One region of the Faecalicatena fissicatena genome, then DNA from elsewhere that is predicted to be linked to it. Evidence: riboswitches for the same ligand, from Rfam matches in the RefSeq annotation. Region 1 holds a riboswitch; the other holds the start of a gene.
The links. A riboswitch is a leader RNA that binds a small molecule or an ion and turns the genes downstream of it on or off. The one in region 1 is predicted to bind glycine.
Positions count from the first base shown of each region.

Region 1 (10,963 bases):
CGATGACAGCCTGGGGAGCAGAACCTGTGCCCACTGTGTGGCGTCCCAGCATGCCAAGGTCGATCTCCGGGCTTACGCCGTCGTTCTCTGTGATGACAACGGCAAATCCGCCCAGGCAGTCCTCCAGGATGGGGAGGCCCTTCTTCACATGGTCCTTGCCGTTCATACCAAGCTTGGCCGTGCAGCCGCCGCTTGTGACAACCACGGTCCTGTAGGCGCCGGATTTCACCAGGGACGCCGCCTCGATGACCGCGTGCACAGGCGCTGCGCAGAAGCCTCTCACATCAGAGCCAGTAGCGTTCACAAGTCCCGCCACCTCTGCTGCCGCCTTGGCGAAGTTACCCCCGCCTCTCTGGTTCATGTCCCCGCAGGCCTCCTCCGCGCAGTCGATGACGTACTCCACGTCCTCCTTCCTGATGCCCGCGTTGCGGACAGCGTAGAGAAGTGCCAGGACGCTGGACGCCTTGCTCATCAGGTTCTCGTGCATCACATGGGCGGACAGGTTCTGGTCGATATCGTGGGCAGCCTTCACGCAGCCTACCAGCTTGCCGTCAAAATAGAGTCCCTCCGCGTGCTCCTCGTTTACAAACTGCTCGATCTCGGAGAGCTCCACGCCCTCGTGCACTCTTTCAAGGATTTCCTCCGTGATCACCGGATCCTTGGCAAAGGCCTCCCTGTGGGCTGCCACAAACCCTTTCTCCAGCCGTACCACCTCGAACATGTCGCTGGCCTGCACAAGAAGGAGGAACTCCTCCTCAGGCATGATCTCACCGAATTTGCCGTAGCGCTGTGCCCCCTCCATCTTCTTGTCGTACCAGGGGAATTCCACCTCCGCCAGCTCCTCCGGATGGACGTTGCCGATGTAGGTCTGGTTGGGCCAGTAGGATACCGCCTCCTCGTACGTGCGGAGCCTGTCAGGCACCTCCTTCAGATACTCCGACTCGGGATTGACGATGCGCTCTGTCGTCTGTGTTGTTCCGTTATACAAAACCATATCAGGCGTATGTACTAAAATGTAGCTTGCCCCTTTGATCACACTGTTCATGGGTTTTTCCCCTTTCTTCTTTTTACCATAATAAGCAGGGCGGCGGGGTGACACCGCCCCGCCCTCCTAGAATTTACAATATTGCTCTCTGATAGCTGTCATCTCGGAAATGATGTCATCCACATCGAGAACCATCTCCATCATGCTGATCTGCTCATCATAGACAGCCTCGTCAAATTCTTCCTTCATCTCCGGCTCGCATACGTGATAAACCTGAAGTCCAAGCTGGACTCCTGTCAATGGACCTGCGAAGGTGGGGTCTCCCGCTGTCACGGTCTCAGCTGCAAGTCCTGCAGCCTCGCCCTCTGCGGCTCCGAGAACTACAACAAGGTTCTCCGGGCCGTACTCGTCAGCGAACTCCTTTACTCTCTTCTGATTTTCCAGATCCATTGCGCCTGCGCTCGTTCAGACAAAGCACTCCGTGGACGCGAATACCACTTCCCCGCCCGCTGTCTTTACACACTCAGCGATGGCAGGCCCCGGAATTCCGTCACGGTCTCCGATAATTATTACTTTTTTGCCTTCCAAAATAGCCATAATTATGCGTTCTCCTTTCTTCTGTTGTTTTTTGCTGCTTTTGTTTTTTATGATTAAAGATATTTCTTAATCATCGCTTCAATGCTCTCGGGCGTACAGTCGTCCTTCACAAGCTCCTCCACCTTTTCTCCATCCTTGTAGATGGCCATCACCGGGAGTCCCAGCACTTTCTGGGAGATGGCAAGGCGGCGGGCCTTTGTGGTATTCAGGGATGTGAATTTCATCTTATCCCCGTATGTGTCGGCAAACTCATGTACCTTGGGCATGAGGGCCTGACAGGGCACACAGCCGTCCCCGTAAAAATCTACGAATACATATCCGTCTGCTTTCAGCACTTCCTCTTCAAATGTGGTCTTGTCAACATCGATCATTGTTTTCTACACTCCTTTTAAATTTTAGAAATAATCCGACAGGCTCCTCTCCACCTGTACGGCGGCGATGGCTCCGTCCGCGGCCGCCGTCACGACCTGGCGCAGGCTCTTGATGCGGACATCTCCCACCGCGTAGACGTTGGGGATGCTGGTGTGCATGTCCTCATCTGTCCGGATATAGCCTCTCTCATCCATATCCAGAATTCCCTCAAAGAGCTTTGAGTTGGGTACAGTGCCGATAAAACCGAACACGCCGAACATGCCGTCTTCCTCGTCCGCCTCCACAGTTCTCACTTCGCCGGTCTTGACATTCTTCACCTTCATCCACTGGAGGATGTCGTCTCCTCCTAACTCCTCCACCACGCTGTCCCAGAAGAACTCGATCTTCGGGTTTGCGAAGGCCTTCTCCTGGATGGATTTGGCTGCGCGCAGCTCGTCTCTTCTGTGGATGATGGTAACTTTTCTGGCAAATTTGGTCAGGTACATGGCCTCCTCCACTGCGGAGTCGCCTCCTCCTACGACAAACACTTCCAGATCCTCAAAGAAGTTGGCATCGCAGGTAGCGCAGTAGGAAACTCCCTTTCCTCTGAATTCCGCCTCACCCTTGCAGCCGATGGGCCGGGCATAGGCTCCTGTGGCAATGATCACGTTCTTTGCCTGGTACTCTGCCTTGGCGCTTTTCAAAATCTTAATCTCGCCGTCCAGCTCCACCGCGTTGATGGTGTCGGAGACTCTCTCGGCGCCGAATTTTTCCACCTGCTGTGTCATGCGGGCGATGAGCGAGGGTCCTGTCTCTCCCTCCACAATCTGCCCCGGATAGTTCTCAATGTCGTCCGTGATGGCGATCTGTCCTCCGTCCTGGCCTTTCTCGATGATCAGGGTGGAGAGCCTGCTCCTGCCGGCGTACAGACCGGCCGCAAGCCCGCCCGGGCCGGCGCCCAGGACGATCACGTCATAAACTTTGCTCATGGGTAACATCTCCTTTTTCTTTTTTCATCTATTCTAATCGAAAATCGTCTGACTGTCCACTTCCGTGGTAAGGGCTGTCAACGCCTTCTCCACAATATGGCGGCGGAGCTTCTTCTCCTCCTCGTGGTCCAGAGCCGGATTTCCGAGGGGATGGGGGATCGCGATAGCCGGAACGATCCTGTTGGCTCCTACGGTCATGGAGATCGGTGTTACTGTACAGATGTGTACTACCGGAATGCCAGCCCTCTCAATTTCTTTCACCATCGTTGCACCGCAACGAGTACAGGTGCCTCATGTAGAGGTCAGGATCACGCCGTCCACGCCATCCGCCTTCAGCTTCTGGGAAAATTCATCCGCAAAGGCCTTGGCAGAGGCAACAGCCGTGCCGTTTCCTGTTGTCGTATAGAAGATGTGGTGCAGCTCGCCTATCTTTCCTTCCTTCTCCATCTCCCGGAGTACGTCCACCGGGAGCACCCGGTCCGCATCCTCGTTGGCGTAGACCGGATCGTACCCGCCGTGGGCCGTCTCGTAGGTGTCGGATGTGAGGTCCGTCACCCCGGTGATATCATACTCGCCGTAGTGCGACGCGCTTGAGCTCTCAATGTGATCCGGATTTCCCTTGGGAACGATGCCGCCGGATGTGACAAGGGCGATCTTGGCATGGGCCAGATCCTTGATAGGTGGATTGGGCGCCACCTTGTCAAAGCTGGGCATCGGATACTCTGTCTCAAAGGGCTTGCCGGCCAGCTTCTTGAGGAGCATCTGGACCGCTCTTTTGGATCCCCTCTCCTTCTCAAAGAAGTTTACCCTGACGCCGCCCGGCATATACCCCTCCTCGCAGGAGGCTCCGATCTGTTCTCCTCTTGCCAGCTTCAGGGCCAGGGGGGCCATCTTAGCCACCGCCGCTCTCATGCCAGCCGCGCTGTTCTTTGTGGAGATCGTGTAGACCTTGTCCTTAAACATATCCGCTCCCGGATTTTCCACGTACATGCCTGTCACCGCCGGGATACCCAGCTCCTCCTGGACAGCCGCCGCGATGGTGCCGCAGGCCACGCCGTAGCGCCCCGCGTTGAAGGCCGGTCCGGCGATGAACACATCCGGGTCCTGCTCTTTGACCATGGCCAGGATATCTGCCTTGGCTTTCTCCAGATTCTCGTTGAAATAGGAGTCGCCGCACACCACGGTGGCGATGATCTCCGCCTCGTCCTTAAAATTCATCTTGAACGCAAGTCCGGGGCCCACAGCCTCGCCCACGCGCAGCTCCGCCGGGTAGTCTGCCTTCTCCTCCCCGCCGATGTTGGCGAAGAACTGATTGATATAATGTACAACTTTGATCTTACTCATTTCCTGTATGTCCTCCCTTCTACCTTGCGCTCAGTTTGTTAAATCCGGTTTCGTTTGTGGCCCCTGTGATGACCTGCAGCTCCACCTCCAGGGAGCCGTCCTCCCGCAGGGTCTCCTCGCTGGCTCCCGCAATCTTTGTCACATAGTCCAGGGTGCCAATGACCTTGTCAAGCTTGGGCAGGATCACTACCTGGTTGGCGTTTCCCCCTGTGACAACGGCATCCGCAGCCGCGTCCGCGTCCGCCAGGGACTGGGACCGGCCGTCCCGTCCGGCGTACTCATCTGTGATGATGACGGTCTTCACGCCCTCGGCCTCGATCTTTTTGCAGTTCATGATCAGGTCTGTATCCGGGTTTCCAAATCCCTCCTGGGATACGATGACGCCGTCCAGATCCAGCATTTTACACAGCTTTGCCGTCCAGTCGGAGGAGCGCTGCTTGTCCGCCAGGTACACGTTCTCGTTGGTGATGATCTGGCACACAAAGTTCAGCGTCTTACCGTGCTCCTCAAAGAGGTCGTGCACTACCGGGTTGTTCTGATGTACATAGGTGGGGTTCTTGTCACAGGCGGACACGCAGTTTCCTGAAACGATGGCGCCGTCCATGATCTCCGTGGGGCTCAGGATCGTGGGAAGGATCTTCTTCGCGTCTACCCCATACACGTAGGTGTCGTGGAGAAGCCCCTGGCTCTGCAGCATCTGCACGTAAGCTACCCTGGGAAGGTCCGGGTATTTCTCCATCCCCTCCTTTATGGTGCATGTCTCGTACACCTTTGTCTCATCCGGTGTCAGGCTGCGGGCAAGCTCCCCAATGTAAGCCGCAACTCTGAATCCGGCAAATCTGACTGCCTTCTCATAGTCATGCTGTTTGATATCGTCAACCGGCTCGCACACCATCACCAGATTGAGTGTCTGGGAGAAGGGTGTGTACTGTGCTCCCGGTCCTGTCATATCGATGATACCCTCCTGGAATCCGACGATGCGTCCCGCTGTCACTACAGCCATGCCTTTGAGAGCGTATGTCTTTCCGCTTCCCACTGTGTCTACCTTGGAGATCACTCCCGGGAATACGCCTCCTGTCCCTTCCACCTTCACTCTCGGCTCGATCACGTCCTTCACCGGTGTGATGCGGACGGACTCGCCGGGGCGGGCAATATCAAAGGACACTGCCTTGATCTTCTCATCCTCCAGAGCTGTCTTTTCCAGCTCCTCCTTTGACACATAAAGGACACCGTCCTGAATTCTGCTCTCGTCCGCGAACTGGATATCCCTGATGTAAATGTGGCCCATTTCTAATCTCACGTTTCTTTACCTCCTTGCTCTTCTACGCTATGATTGCTTGCCATGATTTCCCGCAGCTTTTCGCTGCCTCTCAATGACGGGTCTACCATACGTCCGCCGACTCCATTGCACTCTCCAGCAGAGTCCAGTCAATGAGCTGAAAGTCTTCGTACACCTCCTGCCCGTAGCTCTTCTGTCGGTCTGTGAATTTCTCACAGGTCTGTATGGCCGCCTCGATCAGCCTGACGGACTGCGGGTCCACCTCCTCCTTCTTCCCGCTCAGCATGACCGATTTGTATGGTGTCTCCTTCGGCTTCACACTCCCCGACAGGGGGTGCGACAGAAGCCTGTAGCCCTGGCAGATCTTTTTCTCCGCCTCTCTTAGAAGTTCCTCATAGGGAACGGATATATAACATACCCTCCTGCGCCCTTCCAGCTTCCGGGCCGCAAGCGGATTGTTAGTCAAAATCATGTAGCTGTCCATCCTCTTCTCTCCTTCTACCTGTCCGGAGGTCTTTTCTCTGGAATAAAAAAGAGGCGTCACAAACACTTCTACGTGTCTGCCGCCCCGCTCTGTCTACTTCTGCCTGCGCATGGGCATCCGCCCCATGCCCATCTTTGCATTATATTCAGAATTCGTCCCTCTTCCAATCCTTTTGCCTGAAAGTTTCACCGGTGAACCAGCTTTTTCGTCCTCCGGCTTGCCTCTTCGGCGGCTGCTCTTTGTCAGCTCTCTCGTGAAAGAGATCGTCCGTATCCAATTGCATGTCTCATTTGTCTCATCTATAAATCTTTATGATTTATAGGTCTGTTCAATGACAAGTTCATACTACCCTAATTGTAACTTTTTTGCAATACCCGCATTGTCAAGAAGATTATTTTTGTGTGTTCTGCACAAATTCAGACTTGAAATTTTGTTAGTTTTTTATCACACCTTTTTTTGACAGACAAAGGGCGGGCAGGAAACATTCTGCTTCCTGCCCGCCCTGTATGGAGCCGGACTGGCTCCTCTGTTTATTCTTCTTACACATTGATCTCCGCTTTCACACCCAGGAGCTCTTTGTTCTCCTCCAACATGGGGCGGACGATGTCCGTCAGGTATCTGTCTACCTGGACGGAGGCGCGGCCCGTGTACTTCGCCGGGTCCATAGTCCTCTTCAGCTCGTCCAGGCTAAGTCCAAAGGCCGGGTCAGCCGCGATGAGCTCCAGGAGGTTGTTCTCCTGGCCCTTCTCCTTCACGTTCTTTCCCGCCTCCATGGACAGCTCACGAATGCGCTCATGGAGCTCCTGCCGGTCTCCTCCTGCCTTCACGGCATCCATCATAATATTCTCGGTAGCCATGAAGGGAAGCTCTGCCATGAGATGCTTCTCGATCACCTTCGGGTAGACCACAAGGCCGTCCACCACGTTCAGGCACAGGTCCAGGATGCCGTCGATGGCCAGGAAGCCCTCGGGCACGCTGAGGCGCTTGTTGGCGGAATCGTCCAGGGTTCTCTCAAACCACTGGGTGGCGGATGTGATGGCCGGGTTCAGGGCGTCCACCATGACGTATCTGGAGAGGGACGCAATCCTCTCGCTGCGCATGGGGTTCCTCTTGTATGCCATGGCTGAGGAGCCGATCTGGTTCTTCTCGAAGGGCTCCTCCACCTCCTTCAGATGCTGCAGAAGACGGATGTCGTTGGACATCTTGTGTGCGCTGGCAGCGATGCCCGCCAGCACGTTCAGCACTCTTGTGTCCACCTTTCTCGAGTAGGTCTGGCCGGACACCGGATAGCAGGCATCAAAGCCCATCTTCCTGGCGATCATGGGATCGATCTTGTCGATGGTCTCCTGATCCCCGTCAAAGAGCTCCAGAAAGCTGGCCTGGGTGCCCGTTGTTCCCTTGGAGCCAAGGAGCTTCAGGCTCCCCAGCACATACTCCAGATCCTCCAGATCCATCATGAACTCCTGGAGCCAGAGAGTGGCGCGTTTTCCCACCGTGGTGGGCTGTGCCGGCTGGAAGTGTGTGAAAGCCAGAGTGGGAAGATCCTTGTACCTGTCGGCAAAATCCGCCAGCTCGGATATCACATTCACGATCTTCCTGCGAACCAGCTTCAGCGCCTCGGACATGATGATGATGTCCGTGTTGTCCCCCACATAGCAGGATGTCGCGCCCAGGTGAATGATCCCCTTTGCCTTGGGGCACTGCTGGCCGTAGGCGTAGACGTGGGACATGACGTCGTGGCGCACCAGCTTCTCCCTCTCCTTCGCCACATCGTAGTTGATGTCGTCCGCGTGGCTTTTCAGCTCCTCGATCTGCTCATCGGTGATGGGAAGTCCCAGCTCCTTCTCCGTCTCCGCCAGAGCGATCCACAGGCGCCTCCATGTGCGGAACTTCATATCAGGTGAGAAAATGTACTGCATTTCCCTGCTGGCATACCGCTCGGAGAGCGGGCTTACATATCTGTCGTGACTCATAGATTTTCTTTCCTTTCTCTGCTCAAAAATGGTTTCTCTTCTCTTTCTCTCATTCTAGCACAGCTTCTACTCAAAAGCCAGGGAGACATCCTTCCCGGGCACCTCCATGGGGTAATTCCCTGTGAAGCAGGCGTCACAGTAGGACAGGTCTCCCACCATGTCCCTCAGCTTGTCGATCTCCATGTAGCCAAGAGAGTCCGCCCCGATCATCTCCCGGATCTGCTCCGTGGTGTGGGAGTGGGCGATAAGCTGCTCGTTGGAGGGCACGTCCGTCCCGAAATAGCATGGGTACAGGAAGGGTGGAGAGCTGATCCGCACGTGCACCTCCGTGGCCCCCGCCTTCTTCAGCATGCGGATGATGTTGGCACAGGTAGTACCCCGGACGATGGAATCGTCTACCATGACGATCCTCTTGCCCCGGACCACCTCCGGGATCACGTTCAGCTTGATGCGCACGCTGGACTCCCGTTCGCTCTGCCTCGGTTTGATGAACGTCCTTCCCACGTAGCTGTTCTTGTGGAAGGCCATACCGTTTGGGATGCCGGACTGCTCTGAGTAGCCTCTGGCGGCCACAAGGCCTGAGTCGGGGACACCCACCACCAGGTCCGCGTCCACCGGGTAGGACTCTGCCAGGGCCCGGCCGGCTGTCATCCTGGCATGGTACACATTCACCCCGTCCAGGGTGCTGTCCATCCTCGCAAAGTAGATATATTCAAAAATGCATCTGGCCTGCTTTGCCGGGTCGATGGCCATACTCATATCCGAGGAGATTCCGTCCTTTGTGATGGACACGATCTCGCCGGGCTCCACGTCCCGCACAAACTCCGCGTCGATGGCCGCCAGAGCGCAGCTCTCGGAGGCCAGGACATAGGTGTTGTCCCTCTTCCCGATGCACAGGGGCTTCAGGCCGAAGGGATCTCTCGCTCCGATCATCTTTCTGGGAGAGATGACCACAAGGGCGTAGGCCCCCTTGATCTTCTTCATGGCGTTCTTCACAGCTCCCTCCACATTGGGCGCCTTCAGCCTCTCTCTGGCAATGTGGTAGGCGATCACCTCCGAGTCGATGGTGGTCTGGAAGATGGCCCCTGTATGCTCCAGCTCATGCCGCAGCTCCACCGCATTGGTCAGGTTCCCATTGTGGGCGATGGCCAGCACCCCTTTCACGTAGTTAATGACCAGGGGCATGGCATTCTCCGCCCTGGAGCCCCCGGCTGTGGAGTAGCGGACATGTCCCACTCCCAGATTGCCGTGAAGGGAGTGGAGGGACTCCTCGTCAAACACCTCGTTGACGAGGCCCAGCCCCTTCTTTGAGCGCACCTTTCTCTCCCCGTACGTGTCCGTCACCGCGATCCCACAGCTCTCCTGCCCTCTGTGCTGCAGTGCAAAAAGCCCATAATAGACAGTGGGGGCCACATCGCCCCCATCCATATCATAAGCTCCAAAAACACCACATTCCTCTCCAAGACCTGTTGTCACTTTTTCAAAGTTCTCCATGTATGCTTCCTTCGCTCCTTATTCCACGCAGCGCCCCCGTAAGAGCCGCTGCCTGTTGCTTCATATTGTCTGGTTTCCGGGAAATTCAGCTGAATTTCCCATAAAAGTATAATACAAGGCGGGGAGAAAAGCAATATTCCTCCCCGCCAGCCAAAGATTGGCACTCATTATTTATTTTCCGGTCTATTTATTAGTATTTCTTAATAACATTGGATGATTTATAAGTTTTCCCCTAATTTCCCAAGAAATTCCTTCATTCTTTCGTTAGAAGATCCAAAAACCTCCTCCGGCGTGCCCTGCTGAGCGATAACGCCCTTGTCCATGAAAATGATCTGGTCCGCCACGTTCCTGGCAAAATTCATCTCGTGGGTGACAATGACCATAGTCATGTGCTCCGCGGCCAGATCACGGATAACCTTCAGGATCTCCCCGGTCAGCTCCGGGTCCAGAGCCGACGTGGGCTCGTCGAAGAAGAGAATGTCCGGGTTCATGGCCAGAGCCCGTGCGATGGATATCCTCTGCTGCTGTCCGCCGGAGAGCTGGTAGGGATAGGCATCCTCCTTGTCGGAGAGCCCCATCTTGGCCAGCAGGGCGCGGGCCTCCGCAAAGACCTCCTCCCTGCTGCGCTTCTGTACCTTGATAGGCGCGTCCGTGATATTTTTCATGACAGAGTAGTGGGGGAAAAGATTAAAGTTCTGGAAGACCAGCCCAAAGGTCCCCTCGTAGCGTATCTCTCCTCCGTCCGGCGTCTCCAGACCGGTGGCGCACCGAAGAAGGGTGGACTTTCCGGACCCGGAGGGGCCGATGATGCCCAGCACCTCCCCCTGTCTGACCTGGAGCGAGATATCCTTCAGCACCTCCAGGCCGTCAAAGCTCTTTTTTAAACCTCGAATTTCCAACAGACTCATGACTGCCTCCTCCTCACTACCGGTAATAGCTCATCTTTTTCTCCACCCGCTCCATGACAAAGGCCACGAGCAGACAGAACACATAGTAGATCAGGGCCGCGATGGCGTAGGGGATCATGTTGGTCTCCCGGGCCGCCAGGGCCTTGGCCTGGTTGAACAGCTCCATAATGGACAGGGTGAAGGCGAGGGATGTATCCTTCACAAGAGTGATGGCCTCATTTGTGATGGAGGGCATCACCCGCTTGATCACCTGGGGAAGGATGATCCGCATAAAGGTCTGGGACCTGCTGTATCCAAGGATCTTGGCCGCCTCGTACTGTCCCCGGGGCATGGACTCGATGCCTCCCCTGTAGATCTCCGCAAAATAGGCCGCATAGTTCAGGGAAAATCCCAGTATCCAGGCCAGCTGCTTCCAGGTGTCCGTGATCTGTATGTGGAACAGATAGTAGGGCCCGAAATAGAACACCATGAGCTGCAGCATCAGGGGCGTTCCCCGCATGACTGATATGTAAAATTTAAAAAACGAGCGGACAATAATATTTTTCGACATTCTCCCAAA
Region 1 covers NZ_JACLYY010000008.1:69,439-80,401, reverse strand. The annotation lists gene grdC (glycine/sarcosine/betaine reductase complex component C subunit beta) at 1-1,045, opposite strand, end outside; gene grdA (glycine/sarcosine/betaine reductase complex selenoprotein A) at 1,112-1,582, opposite strand; gene trxA (thioredoxin TrxA) at 1,636-1,953, opposite strand; gene trxB (thioredoxin-disulfide reductase) at 1,978-2,922, opposite strand; gene grdB (glycine reductase complex selenoprotein B) at 2,956-4,266, opposite strand; gene H7U36_RS09510 (glycine/sarcosine/betaine reductase component B subunit) at 4,286-5,566, opposite strand; gene H7U36_RS09505 (GrdX family protein) at 5,649-6,029, opposite strand; glycine riboswitch at 6,184-6,295, opposite strand; gene purB (adenylosuccinate lyase) at 6,569-8,002, opposite strand; gene purF (amidophosphoribosyltransferase) at 8,069-9,496, opposite strand; gene H7U36_RS09490 (amino acid ABC transporter ATP-binding protein) at 9,715-10,404, opposite strand; gene H7U36_RS09485 (amino acid ABC transporter permease) at 10,421-10,963, opposite strand, start outside.

Region 2 (10,963 bases), on a different contig from region 1:
GGGATTTTGTTCTGCGCCGACTGCGGCCATGTGCTGTATCAGCAGCGGTATCAGAACAAAGACCGCAAACAGGACTGCTACATCTGCGGCAGCTACAAGAAGCGCACCCGCAACTGTACGGCGCACTTTATCCGCACCGATCTGTTGACCGCTGGTGTCCTGGCAAATCTCCGGCAAGTGACCGAATACGCAGCCAAGCATGAGAGCCGGTTTGTGAAACTACTTGTCCAGCAGAACGAGATCGGCGGCAAGCGAAAGACCGCCGCAGCCATCAAGCAGCTTGAACAGGCGCAGGAACGCATTTCTGAAATCAGCCGCATTATCAAGCGGCTGTATGAGGACAATGTAAACGGCAAAATCAGCGATGAGCGTTTCATGGAACTGTCGGCTGACTACGAAGCCGAGCAAGCGGAGCTGAAAAAGAGAGCCGCCGCCCTGCAAGCCGAACTGGACAAGTCACAGGCAGCTACCGTCAACGCCGAGAAATTTATGGGCATTGTCCGCAAGCACCTTGCCTTTGAAGAACTGACCCCCACTCTCTTGCGGGAAATGATCGAGAAAATTGTGGTGCATGAGTGCAGCTATGATGAGAACGGCACCCGCAGGCAGGACATTGAGATTTATTACAGCTTTGTCGGCAAGATTGACTTGCCCGAATAACCGCCCGACCTATCCGACACAATGGCCAAGTGTCGGATAGGAACGGCAAAATTTTTTGCACTTCTATTGCTTCTTTATCACACATAAGCAAACCATCAGCTCTGTGAAGCGCCACATGGGAACCGAGTGGAGCGTGCGCATTGACGGGACGGACTACAAGGCGCAGACCATCAGCGCCATGGTGCTGATGCAGCTGAAGGAGGACGCGGAGAAATTTCTGGGGGAGCCGGTGACAGAGGCGGTCATTACAGTGCCCGTCTACTTCAACAATATCCAGAGGCAGGCCACCAAGGACGCGGGACGGATCGCCGGCCTGAACGTAAAGCGCATCATCAACGAGCCCACAAGCGCGGCCATGTCCTACGGGCTGAACCACGGGGAGCCCCAGAAGGTGATGGTGTATGACCTGGGCGGCGATGACTTTGATGAGAGGATCAGCCAGTGGCTGGTGAGGCGCTTTAAGGAGGAGACAGGGGCAGACCTGTCCCGCGACTTCGGGGCCATGCAGCGGGTGAAGGACGCGGCGGAGCAGGCCAAAAAGGAGCTGTCCGCGTCGGAGAGCGCCCACATCACGCTCCCATATCTGACCCAGCACAGAGGGGAGATGCTGCACATGGATCTGACCCTCACAAGAGGACAGCTCCAGGAGCTCATAGGAGACCTCATTGAGCGCACGGCCCGGCCGGTGCGCGGCGCCCTCAGCGATGCGGGCATCGCCCCGGCGGAGCTTGGGAGAGTCCTCTTGGTGGGAGGCTCCACGAGAATTCCGGCTGTCCAGGAGAAGGAGCGGCTGCTGACGGAAAAAGAGCCCTCCAGGAACATCAACCCGGACGAGTGCGTGGCGAAAGGAGCGGCCATCCTGGGAAGCACCCTGGAAGGGAACAGTCTGGTGGCGGCAGGAACAGGCAAGAGCCTGCTCCTTCTGGACATGACCCCTCTGAGTCTGTCCATTGAGACTGTGGGCGGCGTGGCCACCCGCCTGATAGAGAGGAACACGACCCTTCCCACCCGGTATTCCAGGGTGTTCACAACAGCGGTTCCCTACCAGCGCTCCGTGGATATCCATGTGCTCCAGGGGGAGCGCCCCATGGCCAGGGACAACAAGACCATCGGCAAATTCAGGCTGAAGGGTATCAAGGCGGCTCCCGCCGGCGTGCCCCAGATCGAGGTCTCCTTTGACATTGACGCCAACGGCATCCTGAAGGTGTCTGCCCGGGATCTGGACACAGGGAAGCAGCAGTCCATCACCATTACCTCCAACGACAGCATGTCCTAGGATGAGATCCAGCAGGCCATCCGGGACGCCCGGGATTACGCCGGGCAGGATCAGACGAGAAAGGACGCGGTGGAGATCCTGGGAGAGGCCCGGAAGCTGATGGCGGAGACAGAGCGGAAGCTGAAGGAGAAGAAAAAAGACCTGGACAGAGGGACGAAAAAGCAGGTGAAGGGTGACGTGAACAGACTGAACAAGCTGACTATGAAGTGCCGCCTGGACAAGGTGACAGAGGAGCAGCTCGCGGAGATCCGGGAGGCTGTGCGCCAGCTCGAGGAGAGCGCCGGGAGTCTGTAGACGCTTGCTTAAATAATACTCCGGAGAGTCAGTTGTATTTCAACACTCTTTGGAGTATTATTTTCTTAAAACGAAAAGAGAAATCAGCAGGGGCCTTTCGGGCGGGGGATTTTAAATTTTTCGCAAATTAATGCTTTAACTTGCGAAAGTATTGTGCTATACTAAGGGAAGCACGACGCGGAAGCGTAAAATTGAAGGAGGAAATGTCATGATCTGGTCGAAGGAAGAGACCCTGCCAAGAGGCGAGATAGAAGCGATCCAGCTGAAGAAGCTGAAGGAGACGGTGCCCTATATTTATGAGAGGGTTGCTCCCTACCGCAGGAAAATGGACGAGGCAGGGGTGAAGCCGGAGGATATAAAGACACTGGCGGATCTGACGAAGCTGCCCTTTACATACAAAGCGGATTTCAGAGACAACTACCCCATGGGGCTTTTTGCCGTGGACAAGAAGGAGCTGGTCAGGTTCCACGCCAGCTCAGGGACCACAGGAAAGCCCACGGTGGTGGGATACACAAGGAATGACCTGGACATGTGGCTGGAAAACGTGGCCCGCATCGCCTGTATGGGCGGCGCCACAGCCGATGACGTGGCCCAGATTTCCTTTGGATACGGGACCTTCACAGGGGCCCTGGGACTCCATGGAGGTCTTGAGAAGATCGGCGCGTCTGTCATTCCCATGTCTTCGGGAAACACGAAGAAGCAGATCATGTTCCTGCAGGATATGGGCGTGACCCTTCTGGTGGCCACCCCCTCCTATGCGCTCCACCTGGGGGAGGAGATACGGGCGAGAGGCCTGGACCCGGAGAAGGATCTGAAGGTGCACATCGGTCTCTTCGGAGGCGAGGGCATGACGGAGCCCATGCGGGATGAGATGCACAAGGTGTGGGGCCAGCGCTTTCTGTGCACCCAGAACTACGGCATGAGCGAGCTGTGCGGCCCGGGCGTGGCCGGAGAGTGCGAGGAGCTTGTGGGCATGCATGTCAACGAGGACTGGTTTATCCCGGAGATCATCGACCCAAAGACAGAGGAGGTGCTGCCTCCCGGAGAGAGAGGCGAGCTGGTGGTCACCTGTCTCGGGAAAGAGGCGCTGCCCCTTGTGCGCTACCGGACAGGGGATATGACAAGGCTCATGTATGAGCCCTGCAGATGCGGAAGGACGACCGTGCGCATGGAGAACATCTCCGGCCGGGCGGACGACATGCTGGTCATCAGAGGCGTGAATGTATTCCCGACCCAGATCGAGGAGGTGCTGCTCCAGATACCGGAGATCGGACCCCACTACGAGATACTGGTGGAGAGAAAGAACCGGCTGGATGTCATGACCATCACCGTGGAGCTGGTGGACGACAGGCTGCTTGACAGCTACGCGCAGCTCAGCGAGCTGGAGATGAAGATCAGGAAGGGACTGAAGTCCCAGCTGGGCCTTGCCACCCAGATCAAGCTGGTGGCTCCCTACTCCCTGAAGCGGTTTGAGGGAAAGGCAAAGAGAGTGACAGATTTGAGAAAGGATGGACTGTAAAATGTCAGAGTCAAAGAGAGTGATCATGCTCGGCAATGAGGCCATTGCCAGAGGCGCCTACGAGGCGGGAGTGAAGGTGTCAGCCGCCTACCCGGGCACGCCGAGCACGGAGATAAGCGAATATCTTGTACAGTACAGAGACGACCTGTACTGCGAGTGGTCTCCCAACGAGAAGGTGGCCACAGAGGTGGCTATCGGCGCCTCCATAGCGGGGACGAGAGCTATGTCCTGTATGAAGCACGTGGGCTTTAACGTGGCGGCAGACCCGGCCTACACCGTCTCCTACATGGGAGTGAACGGGGGCCTTGTCATCGTGGTGGCCGACGATCCGGGACTTTACAGCTCCCAGAACGAGCAGGACACAAGGATGGTGGCAAGGGCGGCCCACCTGCCGGTGCTGGAGCCCTCCGACAGCGCGGAGGCAAAGGAGTTCATGAAGCTGGCCTTTGACCTGAGCGAGCAGTTTGACCGGCCCTTCGTGTACCGGACCACTACCCGGCTGGCCCACTCCCAGGGGCTGGTAGAGCTGTGTGAGAGAGAGGAAGTGCCGGATAAGCCCTACGAGAGAGACCCGGCCAAGAACGTCATGATGCCAGGCAACGCGAAGGGGCGCCATGTGGTCATCGAGAGGCGGATGGAGGAGCTGGCTGAGGCAGCCAACACACTTTCCATCAACAGGGTGGAGATGAACGATACGAAGATCGGCGTCATCACAAGCGGTATTCCCTACCAGTATGTAAAAGAAGTGCTGCCGGAGGCATCCGTGCTGAAACTTGGCATGGTCAATCCTCTGCCGAGAAAGCTGATCGAGGACTTTGCGTCAAAGGTGGAAACGCTCTATATCGTGGAGGAGCTGGATCCGGTGATCGAGGAGCAGGTGAAGTCCTGGGGCATTAAAGCCATCGGCAAGGAGATCTTTACCGTGCAGGGCGAGTACAGCGCCAATATGCTCAGGGAAGCCATCCTCCATGAGGACCTGCAGCTTGATGCGCCGGCCCAGGTGCCGGGACGCCCGCCTATCCTCTGCCCGGGATGTCCCCACCGCAGCGTCTATTATGTGCTGAACAAGCTGAAGATACACGGGGCAGGCGATATCGGATGCTATACGCTGGGAGCGGTAGCGCCGCTGAGCGTGGTGGACACCACCGTCTGTATGGGTGCCAGCATTTCCACTCTCCACGGAATGGAAAAGGCGAAGGGCAAAGACTATATTAAAAACTGGGTAGCCGTCATCGGCGACTCCACATTTTTACATACAGGTGTCAATTCCCTCATGAACATGATGTACAACAAGGCCACGGGAACGGTGATCATCCTGGACAATTCCACCACCGGAATGACAGGACATCAGGACCACGCGGCCACGGGCAAGACGCTCCAGGGCGACCCCACCTACGCCATCGACATCCCGGGACTTTGCCGGGCACTGGGCGTGAAGCACGTGCAGGAGATCAATGCTCTGGACATTGACACTCTGGAGAAGGCCATCAGGGAAGAGGTGGCAAGGGACGAGGTGTCGGTCATCATCACAAAGACCCCCTGTGTGCTCCTGTCCAAGGCGAAGAAGCCTCTCTACACTGTACATGCGGACAAATGCAAGAAGTGCGGCATGTGCATGAAACCGGGATGTCCGGCCATGACGAGAAACGAAGACGGAACCATCCATATTGACGATACGATGTGCACCGGATGCGGACTGTGTCAGTCGCTGTGCAAATTCGGGGCGATCGAACTGGTAAAGGAAGGTGACAGATAATGGCAGTAAAAAATATTATGATCGTAGGCGTGGGCGGCCAGGGGACCCTGCTCACCAGCCGTGTCCTGGGAGGGCTGGCCATCGCCGGGGGCTATGACGTGAAGCTGTCCGAGGTGCACGGTATGGCCCAGAGGGGCGGAAGCGTTGTCACCTTTGTGCGCTACGGAGACAAGGTGGCGGAGCCCATCGTGGAGGAAGGGCAGGCGGACGTGATCATCGCCTTCGAGAGACTGGAGGCCATGCGGTACGCCCATTTCCTCAAAAAGGACGGGGCCCTTGTAGTCAATGACTGGAGGATAGACCCCATGCCTGTCGTGATCGGCAGCGCCAGCTATCCGGAGGGCATCCTGGAGGAGCTGGGGAAGACCCACAAGGTGTACGCGGTCAACGCCACGGAGGAGTCCAAGAGGCTGGGCAATCCAAAGGTGTTCAACATGATCGTGCTGGGCGTGGCGGCGCAGCACATGGATTTCAGCAAGGAGGACTGGTACAGGGTCATTGAAAATACAGTGCCGCCAAAGACAATAGATATCAACAGGAAGGCATTTGACACAGGATATCACCTTACTGCAAGATGATATAGATTTTAAGGACCAGAAAAAAGGAGGTGTCACATGATCAAGCAGCTATCAGTTTTCGTGGAGAATAAGCCGGGCAGCCTGATGGAGGTCACATCAAAGCTCACAGAAGCGCACATCAACATCCGGGCCGTCGCGTCTTTTGATACTCCGGAGTTTGGGATCCTTCGTCTCGTAGTCGATAAGCCAACAGAGGCGAAGGGTTATCTCACTGAGAGGGGATTTGTCGTGCGTGTGAACGATGTCATCGGCGCAGAGCTGGAGGACAGAAAAGGCAATCTCAATCAGATGTTGGCAGTACTTGCAGAAAACCGCATAAATGTGCGCTACATCTATTCATTTGTAATCCGCGAAGGACGCGCTCCGGTTCTGGTTTTCAGCACCGACGATTATGAGAAAGCAGCTTCCATTCTTAAGGATGCAGGTGTGAAGATGGTAGACGAGTCAGACCTGTAGGTCTGGCTGCGCCAAAAGTATTAAGAATAGGAGTAAAAGAAAATGGCAGGAGTATCATTAGAGAATTGGCAGGAGAGGATCAGGGATCCGAAGATTGAGTGTATGAGCAGGGATGAGATGAGCGCCCTGCAGAGTGAAAAGCTTGTTAAGCAGGTAAAGAGGGTGTATGAGAACGTGCCTTTTTACCGGAAAAAGATGCAGCAGAAGGGCGTGGAGCCCGGCGACATCAAGGGGATAGAGGACATCGGAAAGCTGCCCTTCACCACAAAGGAGGACCTGAAGGAGAATTACCCATTTGGACTGCTGGCAGTTCCACAGAGCGAGATCGTGCGCGTGCAGGGGACGTCCGGGACAACAGGAAAGCTGACCATCGCGTCCTACACAAAATATGATACAGAGGTGTGGGGAGAATGTGTGGCAAGAGGTCTTACAATGGCCGGCCTTACAAACGAGGACCGTATCCATGTCTGCTACGGCTACGGGCTGTTCACAGGGGGAATGGGCCTTGACTACGGCGCCATGGCCCTGGGCGCGATGGCCATCCCCATGTCTGCGGGAAATACCAAGCGCCAGATGATGTGTATGGAGGATATGGGAGCCACCGCATTTGCCTGCACTCCGTCCTACGCCCTCTATCTGGCCGAGTCCATCCAGGAGGCAGGCCTTGTGGATCACATGCAGCTGAAGGCCGGCATCCACGGCGCGGAGCCCTGGACGGAGGAGATGAGGAAGAAGATCGAGGATATTCTCCACATCAACTGCTTTGACATTTACGGTCTCTGCGAGGTGACCGGGCCGGGCGTTGCTCTGGACTGCATCCACCACGAAGGACTTCACGTATACGAGGATCACTTCTATCCGGAGCTGATCAACCCTGCCACCTATGAGCCCTGCGCGGACGGTGAGACAGGAGAGCTGGTATTTACCACCCTCTCCAAGGAGGGCATGCCCCTGATCCGGTACCGCACAAAGGACCTGACAAGCATGACCCACGGTACCTGCAAGTGCGGAAGAACGCTTGCGAGGATCCACAAGTTCACAGGGCGCACCGATGATATGAAGGTCATCCGCGGCGTCAATGTATTCCCGACTCAGGTGGAGACAGCCCTGCTGTCCATGGGCGGCGGCGTAGCGCCTCACTATCTGATGATCGTGGACAGAGAGAACAACATGGATGTGCTCACGGTCATGGTGGAAGTGGACGAGAGATATTTCTCCGACGAGATCCGCAAGCTGGACGAGCTGAAGAACAAGGTGGCGGCTGTGCTGAAGCAGGCGCTCGGCGTATCTGTCCGCGTGAAGCTGGTAGAGCCGAAGACCATCCAGAGAAGCGAAGGCAAGGCCAAGCGCGTCATCGACAACAGGCAGATGTAAGAAGGAGGGGAATATCATGGGAATTAGTAATACAGTACAGCAGTTATCCGTATTTCTGGAGAACAGGGAGGGACGTCTGGACGAGGTGCTGGCAGCGCTGGCAAAGGGCGGCGTGAATATCGTGGCCCTCAGCCTGGCGGACACCTCCGAGTATGGTATGCTCCGGATGATCGTATCGGACCCCCACAAGGGACGGATGGTCCTGAAGGAGGAGGGGATCACGGCCATGCTCACGGACGTGGTGGCCCTGCGGGTGCCTCACGCCACGGGCTCGCTGGCAAAAGCCATGCACCAGCTTGTGGAGGGCGAGGTCAACATTGAGTACATGTACGCCTTTGCCAACGGAAGCGACGCCGCGGCAGTGCTCAAGAGCGATGAGCCGGGAAGAGTGATCGATATCCTGAAGGGAAGCGGCTTTGACGTGTATACTGCAGACGAGGCATACCGGGCTAACGTGTAAAAAACTGCAGAGTTGTGAAAAAATAGACAATTGTACGAAATGTCAAATAAAAAAACAAATGTTGACAGAAAATTCACGGGCGGTTATAATAGAGCCAGATTTAATGAGACAAATGATCGGGTGAAGGATCCAAGAGAGACTGTCACATATATCAGAGGCAGCGCCGAAGGGGCAAGGGGACACTTGAAACTCTCAGGCAAAGGTATTGGGTCCGGACGAGGCTCTGGATGAACAGACAGGGAGAGACTGATTTCATATGAAGGGGACAGTCTCTCCCTGTTTTATTTTATCTGTCTCTTAAATGTAAGTCCGGCAAAGGAGGAAAAGTAGGAATGGAATTGAAAACACCGCTCTATGAGGCGCATGTGAAGGCGGGCGGAAAGATCGTGCCCTTTGGGGGATACCTTCTCCCGGTACAGTACAAGGAAGGAGTGATCAAGGAGCACATGGCAGTGCGCACCCAGGCGGGTCTCTTTGACGTGTCCCACATGGGAGAGATCCTCTGTCAGGGGAAGGACGCCCTGGCCAACCTGCAGATGATGCTGACCAACAATTTTGACAACCTGACGGACGGTCAGGCCAGATACAGCCCCATGTGCAATGAGCAGGGGGGCACGGTGGATGATCTGATCGTATACAAAAAGGGCGAGGAGGATTATTTCATTGTAGTCAATGCGGCCAACAAGGACAAGGATTATCAGTGGATGCTGGACCATCAGTTCGGGGAAGTGACATTCACGGATGTATCAGACCAGTACGCCCAGCTGGCTCTTCAGGGCCCGAAGGCCATGGAGATCCTGCGCAAGCTCGCCCCGGAGGAAAATATCCCGAAGAAATACTATCACGCTGTGTTTGACACGGAGGCCGCGGGTATTCCCTGTATCATCTCAAAGACCGGTTACACAGGCGAGGACGGGGTGGAGATCTACCTGGACAGCGCAAGGGCCCAGGAGATGTGGGACGCTCTTCTCGAGGCCGGGAAGGAGGAGGGACTCATCCCCTGCGGACTGGGAGCCAGAGACACTCTCCGGATGGAGGCGGCTATGCCCCTCTACGGCCACGAGATGGACGAACAGGTGACACCACTTGAGGCCGGCCTGGGATTTGCCGTGAAGATGACAAAGGAGGACTTTATCGGGAAGAAGGCTCTTGAGGAGAAGGGAGAACCGGCGAGAAAGCGCATTGGACTGACGGTGACCGGCCGGGGCATCATAAGAGAACACCAGGATGTGTACCTGGGCGACCGGCTTATCGGCCACACTACATCCGGGACCCACTGTCCCTATCTGGGCTGCCCGGTGGCCATGGCTCTGGTGGACGCGGACTGCACGGAGCCGGGGACAAAGGTGGAGGCAGACGTGAGAGGACGCCGGGTTGAGGCCCAGATCGTGCCCCTTCCGTTTTACAAGAGAAGTAAGTAGGATAACAGAGATATAAAGAGAGCAACAGGAGAAACAAACAGAGCATAGAGAGTGAAAGGAGAAAAGATCATGGAATTAAGAGAGGGACTGCTGTATTCAAAATCACACGAGTGGGTAAAAGAGGAGGGCGAGGAGGTCCTCATCGGACTGACAGACTACGCCCAGTCTGAGCTGGGGGATCTTGTGTTCGTCAATCTCCCGGAGGAGGGCGACGAGGTAACTACCGGGGAGAGCTTCGCGGATGTGGAGTCTGTCAAGGCCGTGTCAGATGTGTACTCCCCTGTGACCGGCGTGGTGAGTGCTGTGAACGAGGAGCTTCTGGACGCGCCGGAGTCCATCAATGAGGCGCCCTACGATGCCTGGTTTGTCAGAGTCAAGGATATTTCTGACCGGGAGGAGCTGCTGACAGCGGCGGAGTATGAGGCGTTTGTGGAGAGCGAGAAGGACGCATAAGGGCATACGGGCAAAGGAGAAAAACAGAAGGAGGAAAATATATGGGAAGCTATGTGCCGAACACCCAGGAGGAACGGCAGGCAATGCTTGAGACCGCCGGCTATGAGTCCATGGACGACCTGTTCCGGGATATCCCGGAGGAGGTGAAGCTGAAGGGCGGACTGAACATACCTGCAGGGCTTTCTGAGCTGGAAGTAAAGAGAAAGATGCAGTCCATTGCTGCAAAAAATAAAGTGTTCCCCACCATTTTCCGGGGAGCGGGGGCCTACCGCCACTATATCCCGGCCGTGGTGGGCAGCGTGACATCCAAGGAAAATCTCCAGACTGCCTACACCCCTTATCAGGCGGAGATCAGCCAGGGAATTCTCCAGTCTATCTTTGAGTATCAGACCATGATCTGCGACCTGACCGGGATGGACGTGTCCAACGCCTCTGTCTATGACGGCGCCTCAGCCGCGGCAGAGGGAGTGGCCATGTGCAGGGAGAGGAAGCGAGGCAAAGCCTACATATCTGCCGCCGTTCTCCCCTACACGCTGGAGACGGTAAAGACCTACTGCTTTGGAAACGGGATGGAGCTGGAGGTGATACCGGAAAAGGACGGCGTGACGGATGTGGAGTGGCTGAAGGAACGGCTGGCGGGGGAGACCGCCTGCGTTCTCATTCAGCACCCTAACTATTACGGAAACCTGGAGCCTGCAGAGGAGATCGGGGAGGCG
Region 2 covers NZ_JACLYY010000003.1:246,457-257,419, forward strand. The annotation lists gene H7U36_RS04905 (IME_Rho_tet family element recombinase) at 1-660, shown strand, start outside; gene H7U36_RS04910 (Hsp70 family protein) at 776-1,936, shown strand; gene H7U36_RS15130 (hypothetical protein) at 2,006-2,230, shown strand; gene H7U36_RS04915 (phenylacetate--CoA ligase family protein) at 2,439-3,749, shown strand; gene iorA (indolepyruvate ferredoxin oxidoreductase subunit alpha) at 3,751-5,505, shown strand; gene H7U36_RS04925 (indolepyruvate oxidoreductase subunit beta) at 5,505-6,083, shown strand; gene H7U36_RS04930 (ACT domain-containing protein) at 6,120-6,539, shown strand; gene H7U36_RS04935 (phenylacetate--CoA ligase family protein) at 6,582-7,913, shown strand; gene H7U36_RS04940 (ACT domain-containing protein) at 7,930-8,373, shown strand; glycine riboswitch at 8,494-8,591, shown strand; gene gcvT (glycine cleavage system aminomethyltransferase GcvT) at 8,706-9,794, shown strand; gene gcvH (glycine cleavage system protein GcvH) at 9,864-10,247, shown strand; gene gcvPA (aminomethyl-transferring glycine dehydrogenase subunit GcvPA) at 10,289-10,963, shown strand, end outside.
Region 2: it holds a riboswitch for glycine, as region 1 does, so the genes downstream of both, gcvT (glycine cleavage system aminomethyltransferase GcvT) here and H7U36_RS09505 (GrdX family protein) in region 1, are expected to answer to the same signal.